Regions from separate parts of the Pseudoalteromonas sp. 4NS20-0020 genome, predicted to be linked through region 2. Evidence: predicted binding sites of a transcription regulator. Region 2 holds the regulator's gene; the other holds the start of a gene.
What was found. The regulator sigma-54, encoded in region 2, starts transcription at its own class of promoters, with help from an activator protein. The targets are predictions, from matches to a motif close to GTTGGCACGNNNNTNGNNT.
Positions count from the first base shown of each region.

Region 1: the regulator sigma-54 is predicted to act here: its motif matches at 1,673-1,691, upstream of AC27JL_RS01900 (EF-hand domain-containing protein).

Region 1 covers NZ_BAAJMI010000001.1:417,310-420,485, forward strand. The annotation lists gene AC27JL_RS01880 (amidohydrolase) at 1-321, opposite strand, end outside; gene AC27JL_RS01885 (EF-hand domain-containing protein) at 489-725, opposite strand; gene AC27JL_RS01890 (EF-hand domain-containing protein) at 734-970, opposite strand; gene AC27JL_RS01895 (EF-hand domain-containing protein) at 1,151-1,378, opposite strand; gene AC27JL_RS01900 (EF-hand domain-containing protein) at 1,403-1,636, opposite strand; gene AC27JL_RS01905 (HAMP domain-containing sensor histidine kinase) at 1,946-3,176, shown strand, end outside.
Region 2 covers NZ_BAAJMI010000001.1:236,057-239,232, reverse strand. The annotation lists gene lptA (lipopolysaccharide transport periplasmic protein LptA) at 1-279, shown strand, start outside; gene lptB (LPS export ABC transporter ATP-binding protein) at 276-1,001, shown strand; gene AC27JL_RS01030 (RNA polymerase factor sigma-54) at 1,071-2,570, shown strand; gene hpf (ribosome hibernation promoting factor) at 2,597-2,884, shown strand; gene ptsN (PTS IIA-like nitrogen regulatory protein PtsN) at 2,889-3,176, shown strand, end outside.

The sequences.
Region 1 (3,176 bases), 180 kb from region 2:
AAGTTGCGATAAGTTATCTCCTAGCCCAATAACGTGGCCGTGAGCATCTATTAAGCCGGGCAGTAATGTGTTGCCTTCTGCATTTATTAATTTTGCATCTGGAAAGCTTTCTTTTAGTGTGTCGCCGCCTACTTTTACAACTTTGCCATCTTTTATAACTAAAGTGCTAAATTGCTGAAGTTCACCTTTTTGCATTTTGCCTTTATAAAGCGGGGTGTAGCCATTAGCATTATAAATAACTTTGGTTTGTGCAATGGCAAAGCTAGAGCCCGCACAAAGGCTGGCAAGTACAAGTGGTTTAAGTAATTTTTTGAGTAACATAGGACACTGTTTTGTTATTTTTAGTGCAATAACACTAGCAAACCCTTTTTTAGAATACCAACAGGATGCGATAAGCTCGTAAAATAGACAGTTAAAGCTAAGCTGGTTGCTTAGCTGTTAAATTAATTGCCTAAAACCTAAAGTCAGAAAGGTTACTTAAGTTAGGGCTACTTACTGGCATATAAATGGTATTCGCTAAGTGTTAGCCGGCCGTCTTTATCTTGGTCGTAACGAATAAACTTAGACCACAAGGCGGGGTCTATTGAGGCTTCAGAACGCGTTAAAAATCCGTCTTTGTTTCGGTCTATTTTTTTAAACTGGTTGTTAATAGTGTCACTTGAAGCAAAGCTTGATGCACTAAATACGGTTAGAGTGCATAAAATAAATAAGCGTATGGGGTTCATTAAAATACTCAATAAAGATTGTTAGTAAGATAGTTTTTAAATTCAATTAATGAAATTTGTTTGTCTTGATTTTTATCCCACATTATAAACGTGCTAAGTAACTGTGGCTGCCGCTCTAATTCGTTATGGGTAAGGTAACCGCTTTTATCTGTATCAAGGTGATCAAAGCGTTGTTTTACATCAAGTGCAAAGGCATTAAAACTTAACAGCAATGCCGTGGTAGTTACAAAGCAACGTATCTTCATGGTAGTCCTTCCAAAAGGGTAATTAAGTTGTATTTAATAACAAGGTATAAAGCTTGATAAGATAAAGCACTTGCCATAATTTAACTCCCAACATTAAATCCTTTTACACACTCCCTCAGGGATTATGGCAAATGCTTTAGTACACTTTACAAGTTAAAAGCTTAAGCAAAACTTAACCTGTTACGGCTTAAAGTTTTCAAACTCTGCTTTAGAGATCATCTCATCTTTGTCTTCGTCTAAATCGGTAAACTGTCTAAGTAGCTCTTTATCCTGCTTAGCTTCAACAAACGAGATACTGCCGTCCATGTTTGTATCTAAGTGTGCAAATCGCACAGCCGAAGGAGAGGCCAGCACTGTTGCACTAATAGCTAAAAATAATAATAAAAACGCGGCAATAAGTTGTTTCATAATTTCATTCCTTTTGAAGTTGAATTATTGAATAAATTTACTAAATTCATTTAGCGACAGTTGACCATTTTGGTCTGTATCTATTTGTGCAAAGTTTTCTTTAAGCACAGCATCCATTTGGGCCTCAGCTTCGCTTAACAAGCCGTTATTATCCTTATCTAGCGCATCAAACGTAGCCTCAACGTCCATAGCATGTGCGTCTGTATTAACTAAACCTAATGCAAGTAATGTTGAAAAAACCAACGCTTTTGCTCTCATGAGTATTTCCTTATTAAATTCATTTGTCATACCTACTAACAAAAAGGGTGCCATGTTTTGTTTTTGTTTATTTTCAATGGTTTATGTTTTGTTACTTAAAAGGGAAGGTAAAAATTACACATTATGTGTGTAATTTTGTATGAGTACAGCAACAGAGTGTGAGATATTTTGTATGATGTTAACTAAATCAATAGGTTGCAGTGTTGCTATTTAGCAACACTATAGCGAGTGAATATTAATATGGTTCAGCATGTGTATAGGCGGTATTGATAATAATAGGCGAGTTATTTACTGATAGAGTTTTCTGCAATGGCTGCAACGTTTACTAAACATTACAATGCAATGCTTAATTGGCGCCCTAATTTAATAGGGCAGTTTGCGTTAAGTATGCTGCTGTCGTTATTGCCACTGTCTATAGTGGTCATTGTGTTTTTAAATGCGTTAAACAAGCAGCTAGCAACCACTCAACAAATTGTAAGTAATAATTATCAGCTTACAAAATCGTTCGCTAGCTTAAAGCAAGACCTTAACAGTCTTGAGCGCGCAACAAGACAAAACTGGGTATTAAAAAGTGATTCGCTCGACACCCTCATAGTTGATAAATGGCAATCTTCAGTACAAAGCATAAACGACCTTAAACACATTAATACAAACCCAGATTACACACGCCAATGGGCACAGCTATTAAATGTTTTACAAACAGCACACCAGCAACTTGTTGATCAAAAAAAGCAAGATGCAGCGCTATTTGTACCTGTAAGCGAGTTAATTACAGCGCTTACAGTGTGGCTTAAAAATAAAAACGAAGCGCAAATAACCCTTAATCAAAACGAGCTAGCTAGCCTACAAACGTCGTTTATAAATTGGCTGGTGGCACTTATTCCACTTACTTTATTGGTTGGTGGTGGCTTTTTATGGCGTATAAGTGGGCGCTTAAAGGGATTAACTAGGGTTATTGATAAGCTAGGGCAAGGGGATTGGCAGCAAAAAATAGCGGTAAAAGGCTCGTCAGAGTTAGTCGAACTTGGAGAAAAACTACAGTGGGTACAAACTCAGCTGCACATGCTTGAGCAGCAAAAGGATACGTTTTTACGCCACGTAACACACGAGCTTAAAACACCGCTTGCCTCTATGGTTGAAGGAACCGATTTACTAACAGATGAAATTGTTGGCCCCATTAATGACGAACAAAAAGCAGTGCTTTCCCTTATAACTCAATCTATGGTGCGCCTTCGCATGATGATAGACAGCCTACTGAGTTATAACGCTATTAGATCAACAATAAATAGCTCAAGCGAGGTTAATATTGATCATTTAATTAAAAAAATTAATGGCCATTTTGAGCATCGTCTAACGGCTCGAAAGCAACGTATTCAGTGGCAAAACACTGTTTCAAGCACTGTCCTTGCTCTTCCTAATGAGCTAATAGAAATGATGCTAATTCAGTTAATTTCAAATAGCTTAAAATTTTCTGATGATAACCAAGGTGTGACTGTAAATTTAAAATGCGAGCAACATCACCTGTGTTTGGTTGTGGCCG
Region 2 (3,176 bases):
GCCACAGGTACGCCTGCATATTTTGAAGAAAAACAAGCCGACGGCACAATAATGAGCGCCAGCGCTAATGAAGTTAGGTACGATGTTTCAACGCGTTTTTTAACATTAATTGGAGATGCAGAGATATCTCAAGCTGGGCAAAAAATGAATGCTAAAAGCATTACCTACGATATAGAACAGCAGCTTATTAGCGCCGAAAAAGATGAAAGCTCAACTGACCGTGTACACACTATCTTAGTGCCTGTGGAGCCTAAAAAAAATGACAAAGGCCAACCATGAGCACATTAAAAGCAGAGCTACTAGCCAAAAGCTACAAAGGCCGTGAAGTTGTAAAAAATGTGGGCTTAGAAGTTAAAGCTGGCAGTATTGTAGGCTTGCTTGGGCCAAACGGCGCAGGTAAAACAACAACCTTTTACATGATTGTAGGCTTAGTCCCTAGCGACAAAGGCAAAATATCTATCGATGATAACGATATTACGCTTTTACCTATGCACAGTCGTGCTAGATTAGGCATTGGCTACTTACCACAAGAGTCGTCTATATTTAGAAAATTAACAGTGTATCAAAACTTAATGGCTATTTTAGAAACTCGAAAGGAGCTCACTAAACAAGCCAGAGAAGATACATTGAATAATCTATTAGATGAATTTAGCATTCAACACATTCGCGACAGCAAAGGCATGGCATTATCGGGCGGAGAACGTCGCCGAGTGGAGATTGCACGTGCTTTAGCCGCAGATCCAAAGTTTATTTTGTTAGACGAACCATTTGCCGGTGTTGACCCTATCTCAGTATTAGATATTAAAAAAATTATTGAACACCTGAAAAACCGTGGGATTGGCGTATTAATAACAGACCACAATGTAAGAGAAACCCTTGATGTTTGCGAAAAAGCCTACATTGTTTCTCATGGGGAACTGATTGCTTCTGGTACCCCTGAACACGTATTAAATGATAAAACTGTACGCGATGTATATTTAGGCGAGCAATTTAGGCTGTAACATTTACGCCTTATTTATAAGCATCTGCTAGTATTAACTATAACAACTTAAAAGGATTGTTAGAGATACATGAGGCAATCACTACAGCTGCGCATGGGCCAGCAACTTACAATGACACCTCAGTTGCAACAAGCTATTCGCTTGCTGCAATTAAGCACATTGGATCTTCAGCAAGAAATACAAGAAGCGCTCGACAGCAACCCATTACTTGAGGTTGAGGAGCAAGACTATGCCGATGATCTTGCGGGCAAAAATGAGCAAAAAGCAGATAACGATGAAGTTACAGTAACCGTATCTGCCGATGAAGCCCCTAGCGAGTATGAACAAGACAGTGGTGAAGCGCTTGCTAAAGATACCGTAAGTGACGACATGGCAATGGATGTTAGCTGGGATGAGTATATGAGTGCAGCCCCTGCATCATCTTCAGGCCCAATGCCTGAAGATGAGTCTATATATCAGGGCGCATCAACTGAAACGCTTCACGAATACTTAATGTGGCAATTACAATTAACGCCATTTAGCCCTACAGATGAAGCCATCGCTATTGCTATTGTAGAAGCGGTGGATGATTCAGGCATACTGACACTCAGCTGCGAAGAGATTTTAGAGAGCTTTAATCAAGATAACGACGATGACGTTGAGGTTGAACTTGACGAAATAGAAGCGGTTTTAAAGCGCATTCAGCTATTTGACCCAGTGGGTATTGCGGCACGTAGCTTACAAGAGTGCTTGTGTATTCAGTTAAATCAATTTGATAAAGGCACGCCTTTTATTGATGAAACAAAAATGATTTTAACAGAGCACATTGATTTGTTAGCTGCTCGTGACTACCGTACATTAATGAAAAAAACGAAGCTCAAAGAAGATGAGCTTAAAGAAGTAATGACACTTATTCATACTCTCAACCCTAAGCCTGCAGACACAATAGTACGAGAAGAGTCTGAGTATGTAATACCTGATGTGTCAGTTAAAAAAATTAAAGGCCGCTGGATTGTAGAGTTAAACCCAGACAGCATGCCAAAAATTCGTGTAAACAGCCAATATGCAGCGATGTCGCGTACAGTTAAATCAAGCGGCGACAGTCAATTTATTCGCTCACATTTACAAGAAGCTAAATGGTTTATAAAAAGCTTAGAAAGTAGAAATGATACACTTTTAAAAGTAACTAACTGTATTGTTAAACAACAACAGGGCTTTTTTGAACACGGGCCAGAAGCCATGAAACCGATGGTTTTAAATGATGTTGCCGAAATGGTAGAAATGCACGAATCAACAATTTCGCGCGTAACTACGCAAAAGTATATGCACACACCGCGTGGAATATTTGAGCTTAAATACTTTTTCTCAAGCCACGTAAGTACCGAAAATGGTGGAGAATGTTCATCTACGGCAATACGTGCACTTATTAAAAAATTAATCGCAGCAGAAAACTCAGCAAAACCATTGAGTGATAGCAAAATTGCGGATATATTGGCTGAGCAAGGAATTAAAGTAGCGAGACGTACAATCGCAAAATATCGCGAATCTCTGGCTATTCCACCGTCAAATCAGCGAAAGAGCCTGATTTAAGACGCTAAACAAAGAGGGTAATGCTTATGCAACTAAATTTAACTGGTCGTCATGTAGAACTAACTGATTCATTAAGAGACTATATAAATACCAAATTTGCGAAGCTAGAAAGGCACTCTGATCATATTAATAATGTTCATGTCATTCTTGATATAGAAAAATTAAATCAAAAAGCAGAAGCAACTATTCATGTAAGTGGTGCTGAATTATTCGCATCCACTGAACATCAAGATATGTATGCAGCTATTGATTCATTGATTGACAAGCTTGACCGTCAAGTAATTAAACACAAAGAGAAGCTTGCTCGACACTAATATGATGAAATTAAGTTCACTTATATGCCAGGACTGCAGTAAAGCTGCGGTCCTTTTTAATAGTAAAAAAAGAATTTTAGAGTTTATTAGCGAGCTGGCTCACGATAAATTACCGTATTTATCTCAACAGGATATTTTGGGCGCTTTATTAACCCGCGAAAAGCTAGGCAGCACAGGGATAGGAAGAGGCATTGCTATTCCACATGGCCGAATGAGCGGCGCACAAGAACCTTTAGCATTGGTGTTAGTAAGTGAAACACCGATTAATTTTGATGCTATAGACAACCGCCCT